3 regions of the Streptomyces sp. NPDC088252 genome follow, and region 3 is predicted to be linked to each of the others. Evidence: riboswitches for the same ligand, from Rfam matches in the RefSeq annotation. Region 3 holds a riboswitch; each other region holds the start of a gene.

Region 1 (5,373 bases), on a different contig from region 3:
CTCCGCGCCGCCGACCTGGAGCCCGCCGAACGGGCCGCGCTCGACCACGGCATGACCGTACGCCGCGGCCAGGGCTACACCCTGCGCGTCACAGCCGCGCCCGCGGTCCACCGCCAGTTCCTCGCCCGCTGTCAGCCTCTCGATGGCGCCCAGGGCACCCCGGCGGTCACAGCGCAAGACCCGCCGCGAGTACGAGAACCGCGTCGACACCCTCGTGGCTGACACCCAGCGCTGAGTAGCCGGAGCCAGCCCGCCAAGATCGACCCGTGGAGGGTTTCTGGCGTATCCGGGTCATGCCCCTACCAGGCGTCGCACGACAGACCGCGCTTCGACGAGACGGCCTGGTGCTGCGGCCGGGAAGGTGTGCCGGGAAGCTCGCGGCGTCCGGTGCGGTGCGTCGCAAGGCGCGAGGATCGCCCTCGTGCCGGACACACTCGCGTGATGCGACAACGCGGGGTGGTGCCGTGCCGGACGCCGCGAGCCGGTGAACCCTCCCGGCCACAGCACTAGAGCGGCAGGAGGTCCGGCCGCTTCGCCTCGACGTGGTCGCCGGAGGACTCGCCCCGCAGCCGACGGCCGATCCACGGCACCAGGTACTCGCGTGCCCAGTGGATGTCGTCGCGCCGGACTTCGAGCGTGCCGCGCTGTGCCTGCGGGGGCCATTCCTGGTCGGGGTCGGCCGGCACGTCGAGGCCGAGGACCTGGGCGGCCCGCAGCGCGACCCTGGTGTGTCCCTCGGGCGACAGATGGAGCCGGTCGTCGTCCCAGGCGCGCCTGTCCTGAACGGACCGCAGCGACCACAGGTCGAGGACCGGGCAGTCGTAACGGTCGGCGATGGACCGCACATGGGCGGTGTAGGTGGCGATCTTGCCACGCAGATGGCGCAGCACGGGAACGCCACGGGTGTCGAAGCCGGTGGTGACCAGGACGGTGCCGACCGATCCGGTCAGCTCCGCGACCGCACGCTCGAAGCGCTCGGCGACGTCGTCGGGGTCGGTGCCGGGCCTGATGATGTCGTTGCCGCCCGCGCAGAAGCTGACCAGGTCGGGTGCGAGCTCCTTGGCGCGCGGCACCTGCTCCTCGACGATCTGGTCCAGGAGTCGTCCGCGTACGGCGAGATTGGCGTACCTGAAATTCCCGTGCGCGGAGCCTTCGGTGTCCGTCGCCGTACCGGGGTCCGGGAGCTGGTCCGCGAGAAGCACCGCGAACCGGTCCGCCCAGCCGACAAAGGTTCCGTCCGGGCCGGGGTCGCCGACCCCCTCGGTGAAGCTGTCGCCAATCGCCGCGTACGACCCGATGACACCATGTCGGTTGATGACGCCACGTTGATTATTTCTCGAATCGTCTGCCACAAACGCTTATCCTGCACCGCCGAATGTGACCTACGCGACCGTAATAAGGGGTTGACGGGTGGTGAGATAGGCCACCCGGTCAGGTTTTGGTAAAGGGGGAATAAGCAGAAGGGGCGGTGCGCTGCCGCGCACCGCCCCTTCTGTGCGGCTCGGGTCACCCCCAGGGCCTGTCGTCCGGATCACGCCGGGCTCGCGTGCCCGGCACGCCGATCCGGCCCGATCCGGACGAAGGACGCCGGTTGTTCAACTGCCCGGCTGTTCGGCTCAGACGTAGATGCCGTGCGAAGCCAGGAAGGCGATCGGGTCGATGTCCGAACCGTACGCCGGGCCCGTGCGGACCTCGAAGTGCAGGTGCGGTCCGGTGGCGTTGCCGGTGGCGCCGGAGAGCCCGATCTGCTGACCGGTGCTCACGGACTGGCCCGCCGAGACGGAGATCGAGGACAGGTGACCGTACTGCGAGTAGTGGCCGTCGGCGTGCTTGATGACGACCTGGTTGCCGTACGCGCCACCCCAGCCGGCGGTGACGACGGTGCCGGAGGTGATGGCCTTCACGCTGGTGCCGGTGAAGACGGGGAAGTCGATCCCGGTGTGGCTGCCGCTGGACCAGTTGGAGCCGGAGGCGCGGTAACCGGTGGTGTGGTTGCCGGGAACCGGGTGGGCGTAGCCGGAGCCGCTGCTCTGGGCGGCCGGGGCGGAGGTCTTGGACTCCTTGGCCGGGGCGGACTTGGCCGGGGCGGACTTCTCCACGACCGACGAGGGAACCGAGAGGGCCTTCGAGGGGAGGGCCGATCCCGCGCCGGCGCCGGTGGCCGCGTCGTCGGCCGACGCCTTGCCGCCGAGCGTCAGCTTCATGCCCGGGAAGATCAGACCGGGGTCGTTGCCGACGACCTCGCGGTTGTCCTGGTACAGCTTCTGCCAGCCGCCCTCGATCTTGTGCTCGGCGGCGATCTTCGACAGGTAGTCGCCGGAGACGACGGAGTAGGTCGTGGTGGCGGCCTGCTGCTGCGCGACCGGCTGGGCCGGGGCGGCATGCGCGGCGATGGAGGCGGACTGCGCGGCGGCGGCCGGGGCGGCCTGTTCCGCGGCGTGGGCACCGGTGGCGCCGAGCAGCGGCAGCGCGATGACGGCGCCACCGGCGCCTGCGGCGGCGACACCACGGGCGATGACGCTGGACTTCGTACGACGATGCTTACCCGATATGGGCATGGGGTGTTTCCTCTCCGGCGCCTACGAGGTGAGCTGTCGGGTTCGGGCTGGAGATGCCCGGCCGCGCCGAGCGCGACTTCACCCCGAGCCGGCCGGATTTCTCCGATCGGCGGCCTACCTGGTTCCCCCGCTCCTGCCACACGATGAGTGGGTGCGAATTCCGGACGGCGGCAGGATTAGGCGGTCCGACCGGATTGACGGCGACCGTAAGCGAGTCGGGACGGCGAGAACAAGCCACCGGTTCCGCACCGGAATCCGCGCCGAGAATTCGACGCGGAATTCCGGTCACACTCCGTGGATCGAGGATCTTGAATTTCCGCGCCGCGCACGGAATACCCGACCACCCCGCCAGCACACACCGTCACGGATATGATCCCGCTCACGAGAGGGCGACCATCCACCCGACAAACAGTGCGAGTTCGGGGTGAATCTACGCATTACGGACACATCACGTTCATCGCTCGCGCCGCAGCCTCAGTACCCCCGCGTCGAGATCCCCCTGAAGCCCGGTGTGCAGCCCCTGGTGCAGCAGCACCGAGCCGTGGTGCACCGCCCCGGTGTCCAGGCAGGTGTACATCGCCGCGGGGTCGAGCCCGCGCAGCCTGAGGGCCGGGGGCCGCTCCCCGTACCTCTGCGCCTCCAGCCACATCAGGACCACGCTCTCCTCCCCGTGGACGTACTGGAGCGCACTGAGTCCGCCCCGCGGGGCGCGCAGCCGGTACAGGGAGCCGTGCTGCACCACCGGCCGGATCTCCTTGTAGAGGCCCACCCAGTCCCGCGCCTCGGCGAGTTCGCCCTCACTCCATTCGGTGAGGTCCCCGCCGACCCCGAGCACACCGGCCATCGCGCTCACGAAGCGGAAGCGCAGCGAGCTGACCCGGTCGTTGAGCTGGACGTTCGGACTGTCGGTGACCCAGGCGGCCATCACCCGGGCCGGATGGATCTGACCGAAGCCCTCCTGGATGGCGAGGCGGTCGAGCGGGTCGGTGTTGTCGGAGGTCCACACCTGGTCCGTGCGGGACAGAATCCCCAGATCGATCCGGCCGCCGCCGCCCGAGCAGGACTCGAAGGCGACCGAGGGGTGCGCGGCCCGGAGTCGGTCGATCAGCGCGTAGAGGGCGTGCACATGCTCGACCCAGAGCTTCTGCGGATACTCCTCGCCGGGCCAGCCCGCATCGGTGAAGGAGCGGTTGAAGTCCCATTTCACATAGTCCACGGGCGCGCTGGAGAGCAACGTGTCCAATTGCTCGTAGAGATGGTCCCGCACATCGGTGCGGGCCAGATTGAGCACCAGCTGATTACGGAACTCGGTACGCGTCCGGCCGGGGAAGTGCTGCACCCAGTCCGGGTGTGCGCGATAGAGATCGCTGTCGGCATTGACCATTTCCGGCTCGACCCAGATGCCGAACTGCATTCCGAGACCGTGCACTTCGTCGGCGAGCGGCTTCAGCCCGCCGGGGAAGCGGGCCGGATTCGGCGTCCAGTCCCCGAGCCCCGCCCGGTCACTGGTGCGACGGCCGAACCACGCGTCGTCCACGACGAACAGTTCGACACCCATCGCGGCGGCCCGCTCGGCGAGGGCGCGCTGCTGCTCCTGCGAGATGTCGAAGCCGGTCGCCTCCCAGGAGTTGTAGAGCACCGGCCGCAGACTCTCGGCGTCCGGGATCACATGGGCCAACTGCCAGGTGTGCCAGGCCCGGCTCGCCCCGCCGAACCCCTCCGCGCTCCACAGCCCGGCGAAGACGGGTGTGACGTAGGACTCCCCCGGTCCGAGCAGCAGCAGCCCGGAGTCGTCGTAGCCCGCGCCGCCGGTGATCTGCACGAGCCCGTCGGGGAGCCGCTGTACGGAGATCCGCCACGACCCGGACCAGCCGAGCGCGCATCCGTACACCTCTCCGCTCTCCTCGGTCGCCGCACCGTCGGCATCGAGTGCGACCCACGGCAGGTACTGGTGGCCCGTATGGCCACGCCTGCTGGAGATGACGCTTTCGCCGTACGTCAGCTCCGCCCGTGCGAGCCGGGACTCCGCCGCCCAGCGGCCGTGCAGCCGGCTCAGCCGCCAGCCGTCGCGGGCGGGCAGCGCCCAGGCGGCGGCGTCGGCGCGCAGCAGCTCCAGCGGCGGGCCGTCGGGCCCGGCGTGGGCGACGGTGGCCCAGCGCTCGATCACATCGGAGTCGTTCCGCATCCGGTAGTGCAGCGTGAGGGCGAGCCGGTGCGCGGAGTCGGTGAAGCCGATGCGGAGTTCGTCCCCGTCCACCACGGCATCGGTGAAGGCCCACTCCGTGCCACGGACCTCGGGGGTGCGCACCGAGAGGGCCGGGCGGACGAACCGCGGGCCGCCCTCCACGGGATACTCCTCACGGCCGTCGAGCCAGGACTCGAACCCCCTGGCCGGTGGTTCCGGCGCCGCTGCCAGGGCCTCGGCCGCGGCAAGGGAGATCCGCGGTCCCCAGTGGAGATGGAGCAGTTCGTCCCGCTCGGTGATGCGCAGTGCGTAGCTGCTGCTCGCCCCGGTGAGCAGCCAGGTCCGACCCTTGTCGCCAGTCTCGATCATCGCTCCCCCACATTCCAACAGTTCCGCACATCATCGACCATCGTCGGGCAGGCGGGCAACGGTCTCGCGACGAAATTCACTGGACGGATTCACCACCGGAGCACGGAGGTTCACGAGGTATCGACAAGGAAAGGCCGAGATGATTGCCTGAGGAATCAATGTCGTATCGTCGCGGAAGTGACCTTGTCGGCGACTCGCGTCGACGCCAGACACCCCAGGAGTCCCTGTGACGCAGCAGTTGCCGCAGATCCCGTCGACGGA
Region 2 (5,373 bases), on a different contig from region 3:
CTGGACACCCAGTTCCGGATCGTCACCGGCCACGGCAGTTTCGTGCTCCCGGTCAAACAGAAGGCGCGCATGCTCTCCCTGGCGCTGCGCGAGGCGGAGATCACCGAGGACTGCGTGACCCAGCAGGGCATCCGCCTCAACGTCCGGGCCGTCGCGGTCTTCAAGGTCGGCGACGACGCCGTGTCCATCGCCAACGCGGCACGCCGATTCCTGACGGAGCAGGAGCAGATGGAGGAGCTCGTCGGCCGGATCTTCGCCGGACACCTGCGCTCCATCGTCGGCGGACTGACCGTGGAACAGATCATCCGCGAGCGCAACCGGGTCTCGCAGGAGGTCATCGCGGGCAGTCACGGCGAGATGGAGAAGCTCGGCATCGTGGTGGACGCGCTCCAGATCCAGGAGATCGACGACGCCACCGGCTACATCAACAATCTCGCCGCCCCGCACGCCGCCGCGGTCGCCAGCCAGGCCCGGATCGCCGAGGCCAAGGCCGACCAGGAAGCCAGTCAGCGCGAGCAGCAGGCCGCCGCGCTCAAGGCGGAGTACGAACGTGACACCGCGATCAAGCGGGCGGGCTTCCACGCCGAGACCGAGCAGTACAACGCCCGCGCCGCGCAGGCCGGACCGCTCGCCCAGGCCCAGGCCTCGCACGAGGTCATCGAGGAGCAGACCGCGCTGGCCGAGCGGCAGGCCGCGCTCGCCGCGCAACGGCTCGAAGCGGAGGTCCGACGTCCGGCGGACGCCGAGGCGTACCGTCAGCGCACCCTCGCCGAGGCGGCCCGGGACCGGGTGAAGTTCGAGGCCGACGGCAACGCGTACACCGAACGGACCATCGCCCAGGCCCAGGCCGACGCCAACAGTGTGCGCGCCACCTCGCTGCGCGACGGCAACCAGGAGCTCATCGCGGCCAACCGCATCGTGGAGAACCTGCCGGCGCTGGCCGACGCGGCGGCGCGCGGCATGTCGGGGGCCGACCTCACCGTCCTCAACGGCACCAGCGGTGTCAATGAGATGGCCGCGGGCGTGGTCGGCCAGGGACTGGCGATCCTCCATGCGCTGCAGCGCGGCGCGAGTCCGATGAAGTCACCGGCGGTCGACGGGAAGGCCACTCCCCGTATCACCGAGACGAACTGATCCTTGGGGCCGCGCCGAAGGGGCGGGACGCGGGAGATTCGCCGAGTGGTCATGAGCGCGCCGGACATGCCGTAGAGTTGTATTCACCGACGCGGGGTGGAGCAGCTCGGTAGCTCGCTGGGCTCATAACCCAGAGGTCGCAGGTTCAAATCCTGTCCCCGCTACTGATGATTCGGGCCCGGCACGCTGCATGCGTGCCGGGTCCGAATCATTTCCCCCTGTTGCCGCCGGTCCCTGGGTACCGGTGACCGGTCGTCGGCCCTTCGGCCCTGTGAAGGGGCAGGACGGGCTGTGTGTGAGCCGGGCCACGTGCGTACCCCCATTGGCCGATGAGGAGTCGCCGCGCGCCCTTGGTCCGGTGAGCCTGGGGGTGGGGCGCGGCACCGTCCGCAGCCGAGCGCGTACCGGGCAGGAGACCACAGGTGTGGAAGCGGCTGAAGCGGCGCGGCAGACATGCCAGGGACGGTGTCCGTACCAGGCGGTTCGTCCGCGCGCTGCCCGCCCTGATGATCATCGGTGGGCTGGTGTTCGACTTCCTCACCCCGCCGACCTTCACCGCCATTCCGCTGTTCGTGGCCGCGCCGCTGATCGCCGCGCCGTTCTTCTCGCTGTCCAGCACCATCCTCACGGCCGTCGCCTCGATCCTGGCCATCATCACGCTGCGGCTGCACAGCAACACGTTGCCGCGAGCCGTGCCGTTGATCGAGCTGCTCACCCTGGTCACCGTGTCGGTCCTCGCGGTCGTCATCAACGGGGTCGTGCGGCGCAGCAACGAGCAATTGGCCTCCGCGCGGGTGATCGCGGAGACCGCCATGCGGGCCGTGCTGCCCAAACCGTCCGACCGGATCGGCGGGCTGCATGTGGCGGCGCGGTACGTGGCGGCGCAGGCGGACGAGTTCGTCGGCGGCGACCTGTTCGCCGTGGCGGACACCCCGCACGGGGTGCGGCTGGTGGTCGGGGACGTACGGGGGAAGGGGCTCGACGCCGTGGAGTCGGTGGCGGTGATCATCGGCGCGTTCCGGGAGGCGGCCGAGCAGGAGCGTTCGCTGGAGGGCGTGGCGCAGCGGCTGGAGCGGGCGCTGGCGCGAGAGGGGACGGGGCGGGGCGGGCTGGACGCGGTCGAGGGCTTCACCACCGCCGTACTGGCCGAGATCCCGTCCGGGCTGTCGCGGGTGCGGATCGTCAACCGCGGCCATCCCGAGCCGATCCTGCTGCATCCGGACGGGGCGCTGGACGTTCTGGGGCCATCGGTGCCCGCGCTGCCGCTCGGGATGGATCTGGGGGTGTGGCCCGACCGGGCGGACGAATGGGATCTGCCGGCGGGGACGACCCTGCTCCTCTACACCGATGGCCTCTCCGAAGCGCGGAACGTCGACGGGGTCTTCTACGATCCGGCGGCGCGGCTGCGCGGGCGGATCTTTCCGGGACCCGAGGAACTGCTGTCCGCCCTGACCGACGACGTGCGGCGGCACACGGGCGGCGAGACGACCGACGACATGGCACTGCTCGCGGTCGTACGTCCCGCGGAGGGGCAGCCGCACCGGCGCAGGACGGTGAAGATCGTGGGACTGGACACGATGTGACGGGTGGGGCGGGTGCGTGGTGCGGACCGGGCGGAGCCCGGGGCGCGGCATGCCACCGTCCGTAACCGAAGCGCACCGCTCCGCATAACATTTGACGCAACGTCAGAATCCGGGTAATGGCTGAGGGGCGCTCAACTCATCCGATTCCACCCGGTTATGTCACGTAAAGTCCAGGCCAAGACCGGAACGATCAGTGGGAACAGCTTGGAATCGGGCCCGGGTGTCTATTAACGTTCGATAACGCAGCGCGGTCGTCCCAGCCGTCGTCAGTGGCGGCACCGTGCGCGAGCGCCGAATTCCGCAAGGGAACCGGGGAACCACCTACATGGGGTGAATCGGACACCTGTGTCTCGTGAGAGGCAGAGGCGCCCGTAGGAGACCTTCCTGCTCCGAACCCGTCAGCTAACCCGGTAGGCGAGAAGGAAGGAAAGGAGTGCGCCCAAGTGGCGTCCAACAAGCCTGCCCCCGAGGCCCCCGCGCGGTTCACCTCCGACTTCGCCCCGGGTGCCGACTTCGGCTCCGGTTCTGACTACGGCCTCGGGTACGGCCCCGGTTTCGCTTCCGACGCCGGTTACGCAACCGCCGGGACGGGAACGGCGTTCGGCGCCAGCTACGGCACCGAGCCGGGAACGGCGTTCGGCACCGGCTACGGCACCGAGCCGGGCAGCGACTTCACCGGTGAGTTCGGGTCCGGTGAGTTGCACGGGCCCGGCGACTCGGCAGAGCTCCGCAGGGGATTTCGCGCCGACGGCGGCGGTGAGCCCGAACGAAGCCGGGAGGAGTGGAACCCCACCGAGGAGTCCGTCCGCCCCGTGCGCGGCAAGCACCGCGTCGCCAAGCAGCGCAACGGACTTGCCCGTAGCTCCACCGTGCTCGGGGTCGGCGTCATCGCGGCGGTCGGCGCGGGCGGCATGGCCACCGCGCAGAGCAAGCCGGCGGTCTCCATCTCGCTTCCCGATTCCATCGCGGACAACCTGCCCGACGCCAAGTCCCTTCCCGGCGTGGGTTCCCTGTTCTCCGGCGAGTCCGAAGCCGACAAGGCCGAGGCCGTCGCCGCGTCCGCTCCGCTCACCACCGCCGGCATCACCACCGCCGAGGCCCAGCGGGGCACGACGGACGCGGGCGAGGCGCTCCGTGCCCGTATCCTCCAGCAGGCCGAGCAGCAGCAGGACGCCGCCGACGCCGAGGCCAGGGCCGCCGAGGAGAAGGCGGCTGCGGAGAAGGCCGCCGCCGAGGCCAAGAAGCAGCAGGACGCGGCCGAGGCCAAGGTCGCCGCCGAGAAGAAGAAGGCGGCGGAAGAGGCCAAGAAGAAGGCGGAGGCCCTGCGGCTCGCCAAGCTCGCCGCGAGCTACGCCATCCCGACCACCTCGTACACGATCACCTCGACCTTCGGCGAGGCCGGCTCGATGTGGTCCTCCGGCTACCACACCGGCCTCGACTTCGCGGCGCCGACGGGTACCCCGATCAAGGCCATACACAGCGGCACGATCAAGTCGGCCGGCTGGTCCGGTTCATACGGCTACCGCACGGTGCTGGAGCTCGAAGACGGTACGGAGCTGTGGTTCTGCCACCAGTCCTCGATCGGTGTCAGTGTCGGCCAGAAGGTCACGACCGGTGACACCATCGGCCGGGTCGGCGCGACCGGCAACGTCACGGGCCCGCACCTCCATCTGGAGGTCCACACCCCGGCCGGTACGGGCATCGACCCGATGGCCTGGCTGCGCGGCAAGGGCCTCAACCCCTGATCGGCCGGCCGCCTCGCGGCCCACATGACCCGAGCCGGTTCGCCGGCCGCTGAACCCCGGCAGCCCTGACGCTCCCCCCGACGTCAGGGCTGCCGGTCGGATACGGGCCTGCCCGAAGGGCCGGCTGCCGGAATAGCGGACCCGCCGGTATCCGTTGATCCACACATGACTTCTCTTCGTAAGCTGGGCCCTTCCGATCTTCAGGTCTTCCCGCTCGCCCTCGGCGGCAACGTCTTCGGCTGGACGGCCGACGAGGCGCAGTCGTTCGCCGTGCTGGACGCCTACGCCGCGGCGGGCGGCAACTTCATCGACACCGCCGACGCATACTCGGCCTGGATCCCGGGCAATGAGGGCGGCGAGTCGGAGACCGTCATCGGGAAGTGGCTCGCGGCACGCGCCAACCGGTCGGAGATCGTCGTCGCGACGAAGGTCGGCGCCCATCCCTCGTACAAGGGGCTCGCCGCCACGAACATCAAGGCCGCGGCGGAGGAGTCGCTCCGTCGGCTCGGCACCGACCACATCGACCTCTACTACACGCACTTCGACGACGAGACCGTCCCGGTCGAGGAGATCATCAGCGCCCTCGACGAGCTGGTGAAGGAGGGCAAGGTCCGGGAGATCGCCGCCTCCAACATCAGCCCCGAGCGGCTCCAGGCGTCCCTGGACTTCTCGGAGCGCGAGGGGCTGGCCCGTTACGTGGCCCTGCAGCCGCACTACAACCTGGTCTCCCGCGACACGTACGAGGGCGAACTCCAGGAGACGGCCGCTCGGGCCGGGCTCGCCGCCGTCCCGTACTTCGCCCTGGCCTCCGGGTTCCTCACCGGCAAGTACCGTCCGGGTGCCTCGGTGGAGAGCGCTCGGGCCGAGAAGGCGGGGCAGTACCTGGAGTCGGAGCGAGGACAGAAGGTCCT
Region 3 (5,373 bases):
CCGGTTAGCCTCTGTGAGCTGCCTACAAAAGGGACCGCTCATGCCCTTCGACCCGTTCGACTGGATCGACGACGAGGCGCGCCGCCGCGCGGACGCCGGACTCGTCCGCACGCTCCGCCCCCGGCCCGCCGAACCGGAGCTCCTGGACCTCGCGAGCAACGACTATCTGGGGTTGACCCGGCACCCCGAGGTCACCGCCGCCGCGGCGGAGGCCGCGCACCGGTGGGGCGGGGGCGCGACCGGATCGCGGCTCGTGACCGGCTCCACCGCGCTGCATGCCGAGTTCGAGGATCAACTGGCCGATTTCTGCGGCTTCGAGGCGGCACTGGTGCTGTCCTCGGGCTACGCGGCCAATCTCGCCGCCCTCACCGCGCTCACCGGCCGAGGCTCGCTGATCGTCTCCGACGCCGGCAACCACGCCTCGATCGTGGACGGTTGCCGGCTCTCCCGGGCCGAGACCGCCGTCGTGCCGCACGCCGATCCCGATGCCGTGCGCAAGACTCTGCGGGCACACACGGGGCGCGCTCTGGTGGTCACCGACTCGGTCTTCTCGGTCGACGGCGACGCCGCGCCACTGCCCGAACTGGTCGATGCCTGCCGGGCGGAGGGCGCCGCACTGCTCGTCGACGACGCGCACGGCCTCGGTGTGCTGGGGGACGGAGGTCGGGGTGCGCTCGCCGCCGCCGGGCTTGCCGGCGGCGAGGGAATCGTCACCACACTCACCCTCTCCAAGTCCCTGGGCAGCCAGGGCGGAGCGGTACTCGGTCCGGCCACGGTCATCGAACACCTGATCAACACGGCCCGTACGTTCATCTTCGACACGGGACTGGCACCGGCCGCCGCAGGCGCCGCCCTGGGCAGCCTGCGGCTGCTCGGCCGCGAGCCGGAGCGCGCCGCCAGGGCCCGGACCGTGGCCGCCGCGCTGTACGAGGGGCTGACGGCGGGCGGACTGACCGCCGCACGCCCCGACGCGGCCGTGGTCTCGGTGCGGGCACCCTCGGCGGAGGCGGCTGTGCGCTGGGCGGCCGACTGCCGCACCGCGGGCATCGCGGTGGGTTGCTTCCGGCCGCCGTCGGTGCCGGACGGCGTCTCCCGGCTGCGGCTGACGGCGCGGGCGGATCTGACCGACGAACAGATCGCCACGGCGGTGGCGGTCGTGCGGCGAACCGCCCCCGTCGGCCGGCCCTGACGGCCGATCGACCGTTTCCGCCGACCGACCGTTTCCGCCGACCGACCACCTCTGTGGGCGGTCGTGCCCGTCAGCCGGCCGAACGCCGATGCAGGCCGGAGACGAAGGTGGTCCAGGCCTCCGCGGAGAACCGCAGTGGTGGCCTGGACACGTCCTTGGAGTCCCGCACGGCCATGCGCCCGTGACCGAACGGCGCGGCTTCCACGCAGTTGTTCATGCCCGTGCTGCGGCTGCTGCGCCGCCACCGTAACTCGTGCTGTGCGAGGCAATCCGACATGACGCCCCTCTCGGGCAGTCCGGGGTCACCGACCGTCGCGGTCGATCGCGGCGATGAGGTCCAACGAGTGCTGCGGCGACAGCGCATGTGCCTGCATGGTGCGGAAGGCCGAGCTGTACGCCTCAAGGTCTTCTTTCCGCTCCAGGTAGAGGCTACTCGTCAAATGGTCGAGAACTACCACGTCCAGATCAGAAGTGTTCGGAAATGAGAAGATAACGAAAGGCCCGGTGAGGCCGGCGTATCCGCCGACCGAGAACGGCAGTAACTGGAGTTCCACATGGGGCAGTTGAGCCACCCGGGCCAGATGGCGCAGCTGGTTCCTCATCACCAGGCGCCCGCCGACCTCGCGCCGCAGCACCGCCTCGTCGAGCACCGCACTCAGCCGCAGCGGCGGATCGGTCCGCAGCACCCCCTGGCGGGCGAGCCGCACCTCCACCAGGGAGTCCAACTGGCCGGCGGGTAAACCGTCCAGCGAAGCCCGGGTCACCGCGCGTGCGTAGTCCGCCGTCTGCAGAAGTCCCGGCATCACCGAGGTCTCCAGGGTCCGTGCGGTCCGCGCCTGCGACTCCAGACTGATGAAGTCGCGGTACTGCGGAGGAATCAGGCCGCGATAGGCATGCCACCACCCGGTGCCGCCACCGCCCGCCGAGCCTGCCAGCGCCTCCAGGAGCGTCCGGAGCCGGGTGTCGTCCACGCCGTACGCGTCCATCAGTCCGGCCACATCGGCCGGGCGCACCCCACTGACACCGGTCTCGATCCGGCTCAGCTTGGACTGGTGCCAGCCGAGCCTCCGCGCGGCGTCCCGACTGGTCAGTCCCGACGCGTGGCGCAGCCTCCGGAGCTCCTCCCCGAGCTTGCGGCGTCGTACCGCAGGGCCGTAGTGCATGCGCGGCCTCCCTCCCTCTCGTGCCGAGCGGACAGTGTGGCGCCCGCATCCGGTTTCGTGTGGCGGGGTTCACCGCATTGAGCGACAGATATATGCATATCTTGGTGGATCGCCGTCGGGGAGGGCAGCATCGATGGCAATCTGGCGCGAAGCGCAACCGGGACCGATCCCGCGTCGGTCCGGGTGGGAAAGGGACGGCTCGCCATGGCAGACCATCAAGAAGCAAGCCTCACTCTGCCGAGCGATCCGGCCTCGGTTTCGGCGGCCCGGAAACATGTGGTCCGGATGCTCACCGAATGGGGCCTGACCGCCGACACCGAGTTCGCCGACAGTATCCGCCTCATCGTCTCGGAGCTCGCGACCAACGCCGTCCAGCACACCTTCGGGCAGTCGCCCACCTTCGCCGTGGACCTGAGACTGGAGCAGGAGGAACTGCTGTATCTGGGGGTGACGGACAGCCACCCGCGCTGGCCCCGTAGGCTGCCCGCCGCCGTTCAGCAGGACAACGGGCGCGGCATGGTGATCATCCGCTGTCTGGCCAAGGAGTGCGGCGGCCGGCTCACCGTCACGCCCACCGCCGACGGCGGCAAGACGGTCTGGATCGCGCTTCCCTGGAGCATCCCCGTGCAGGGCTGACCGAGGGCGGGAGCGACGCACGGCGCGCCGCGTCGGGCCAGGTGACCGCCCCCGCATCAGTGACGGGCAGGTCAGCGACACGGGACGGTGCACCGCCGGCGAATCGCGGCCGGAGGACGGCCAGGATCCCCCGGACGGGTCAGCCGACCCGCCCGTAGTAGACCCTCTTCGTCCAGATCTTCTCCAGCCGGACCACCGCGCCGGTCCTCGGCGAGTGCCAGATCTTGCCGTGGCCGGCGTAGATCCCCACGTGGTAGACGCTGCGACCGTAATGGAAGAAGACCAGGTCGCCGCGTTTCCTGTGCTTGGCCGAGACATGGCGGGTCTTGTTGTACTGCTGCTGGGCGGTGCGGGGGAGCTTCTTGCCCGCCTTCTTGAACGAATAGACCGTCAGCCCCGAACAGTCGAAGCGGTTGGGGCCGGTGGCCCCCCACCCGTACGGCGACCCCTTCTTCGACGCGGCGATGTTCAGCGCCTTCATCGAGGGAGTCGCCGCCTGGGCCTCCGGCGTGGCGCCCGGGGCGAGCATGGTGCCGCCGACGGCGGCCAGAGTCAGAACCGAGGCCGTACCGGCCCGGACGAGCAGAGACGGGACATGAACCTGCGCAGCCATGCGCAACCCTTCGTCAGCCGCCTGTGAAGGATGACCTGTCGGGTTCGGGCTGGCGAAGTTGCCCGGCCGCGCTCGGCGGCTTCACCCCGAGGGTCGACCGGTGATCCGGTCGACCCGTTGTGCTCGGGTCCTCCACTCCTGCCGATCCACTTCTGTCGACCAGGCATCCGGACGGCGGCAGGACTCGGCGTCCGCCCGGACCGCCCCGTCGCGGTGGCGGGGGCTTGTCGTCCCAGGGATCTTGACTCACCGACTGCCGGATTTCCGAGAGGAAACAGCGATTTGTGAGGCTCCTCACGACTGACCCGTTCGGGTGGGGGTGACGAATTCGGGGGCCGGGGCGCTCACCGGGACCCGGCCCGTACCAGCGGTGGAATCATTGATTCCGATCACTGGTCATCTGAAAAACGCAAGTTGAGATATCCCGCGCGAGGGGGGCTTTCTACGCCGAACGAGCGAGGTATTTCGATGTGCCCACCGGGCGTGTCATGTACGGGAGTTGGCCGAATCCCGGCTGCTGGTGGGGTCGCGGGAGCCGGCCGGACCCCGGCGGCGGGGCCGGCGGAGGCTGATCAACTCGGCGGAGCGGGGGGTATGGTGACGCGTCCGGCCCGTCGCTCCCCGTCCAGTACGCGCAGGGCTCGCGCCAGGGTTCCCGTGTGGATCTGCGCCTCGCCGCGTTCATGCATCGACGCGAGGGCATCCCGCAGCGCGCCCGCCCGGGCCACCAGTGCCTGCGCCGCGCGCAGCGCGCCATAGGTGTCGCTGCCGCGCGCCGGATTGATCCGGCCCAACTGGTCGAGGACTTCGAGGTAGCGGTCGATGAACTCCCCCTCCGCGCGGGTCAGTGCGGGCAGTTGTGGCAAGTGTGGCGGCTGCACCGGGCGTTCACCTCGTGCCGTGCGGGGGGAGTGATGACTTCCGGTTCTGCGTGAGGTGGTCCACCAGGCCGTATGCCTTGGCGCCCGGCGCGTCGAGAATGAGGTCGCGCTCGATGTCGGTGGCGATCTGCTCGGCGCCGCGGCCGGTATGACGGGCCAGCAGTGTGATGAGCATCTCGCGGATGCGTTCCAGTTCCCGGGCCTCGATCTCCAGGTCGGAAGGCCGGCCCTGCACCGGCTCGCTGAGCGCGGGTTGCTGAACGACGACCCGGGCTCCCGGCAGTGCGTGCCGTCGGCCCGGAGTGCCCGCGGCGAGCAGTACCGAGGCGCAGGAACCGGCCTGGCCGAGGCAGAAGGTCTCCACGTCGCAGGTGAGGTACTCCATCGTGTCGTAGATCGCGGACATGGCTCCGAACGAGCCTCCGGGGGAGTTGATGTAGAGCGAGACGGGTCGGTCCGGAGCGTCATGTTCCAGATACATGAACTGGGCGATCAGGTCGTTGGCCGCGGTGTCGTCGACCGGGGTGCCCAGGAACACGATCCGCTCGGCGAGCAGCTTGGAGTACGGGTCGAAGGTGCGGGTTCCGCTGGTCGTGCGCTCGGTGAACTCGGGCAGTACGTAGCGGGCGCTGGGACGGAACAGCATGGGTGATGCCTCTCCTCCGGGTCTGTACGCAGTCCGCGTATCGGGGTCCGTGCGGGGCCTGCGCGAGTTTCTGTAAAAAATGTACAGGACGTACAGAAGGTTATGATGGCTCTATGACGGTGCGCCAGTTCGCGCCCGCGACGGACGGAAGCCAAGGGGGAGGGGTCGATGTATGTCGGAGTACCACTTTTCCGTGGACGGGGACTCGCCGGGACGGGACCTGCGCCAACTCGCGCAACGGCTCC

Evidence for each region. Region 3 has a riboswitch for cyclic di-AMP ahead of ACIOHC_RS20370 (C40 family peptidase). Riboswitches for the same ligand answer to the same signal wherever they lie in the genome.
Region 1: it holds a riboswitch for cyclic di-AMP, as region 3 does, so the genes downstream of both, ACIOHC_RS36460 (LysM peptidoglycan-binding domain-containing M23 family metallopeptidase) here and ACIOHC_RS20370 (C40 family peptidase) in region 3, are expected to answer to the same signal.
Region 2: it holds a riboswitch for cyclic di-AMP, as region 3 does, so the genes downstream of both, ACIOHC_RS28950 (M23 family metallopeptidase) here and ACIOHC_RS20370 (C40 family peptidase) in region 3, are expected to answer to the same signal.

The regions. Positions count from the first base shown of each region.
Region 1 is NZ_JBIURS010000027.1:5,516-10,888, reverse strand. It holds gene ACIOHC_RS36470 (hypothetical protein) at 1-222, shown strand, start outside; gene ACIOHC_RS36465 (SGNH/GDSL hydrolase family protein) at 507-1,352, opposite strand; gene ACIOHC_RS36460 (LysM peptidoglycan-binding domain-containing M23 family metallopeptidase) at 1,617-2,558, opposite strand; cyclic di-AMP (ydaO/yuaA leader) riboswitch at 2,562-2,722, opposite strand; gene ACIOHC_RS36455 (alpha-galactosidase) at 3,013-5,112, opposite strand; gene ACIOHC_RS36450 (tyrosine-protein phosphatase) at 5,339-5,373, shown strand, end outside.
Region 2 is NZ_JBIURS010000016.1:156,260-161,632, forward strand. It holds gene ACIOHC_RS28935 (SPFH domain-containing protein) at 1-1,134, shown strand, start outside; tRNA gene ACIOHC_RS28940 (tRNA-Met) at 1,225-1,298, shown strand; gene ACIOHC_RS28945 (PP2C family protein-serine/threonine phosphatase) at 1,557-2,717, shown strand; cyclic di-AMP (ydaO/yuaA leader) riboswitch at 2,997-3,149, shown strand; gene ACIOHC_RS28950 (M23 family metallopeptidase) at 3,416-4,462, shown strand; gene ACIOHC_RS28955 (aldo/keto reductase) at 4,628-5,373, shown strand, end outside.
Region 3 is NZ_JBIURS010000009.1:155,426-160,798, forward strand. It holds gene ACIOHC_RS20350 (8-amino-7-oxononanoate synthase) at 41-1,189, shown strand; gene ACIOHC_RS20355 (DUF397 domain-containing protein) at 1,260-1,466, opposite strand; gene ACIOHC_RS20360 (helix-turn-helix domain-containing protein) at 1,492-2,352, opposite strand; gene ACIOHC_RS20365 (ATP-binding protein) at 2,557-2,988, shown strand; gene ACIOHC_RS20370 (C40 family peptidase) at 3,128-3,601, opposite strand; cyclic di-AMP (ydaO/yuaA leader) riboswitch at 3,605-3,777, opposite strand; gene ACIOHC_RS20375 (hypothetical protein) at 4,174-4,482, opposite strand; gene ACIOHC_RS20380 (ATP-dependent Clp protease proteolytic subunit) at 4,490-5,125, opposite strand; gene ACIOHC_RS20385 (hypothetical protein) at 5,301-5,373, shown strand, end outside.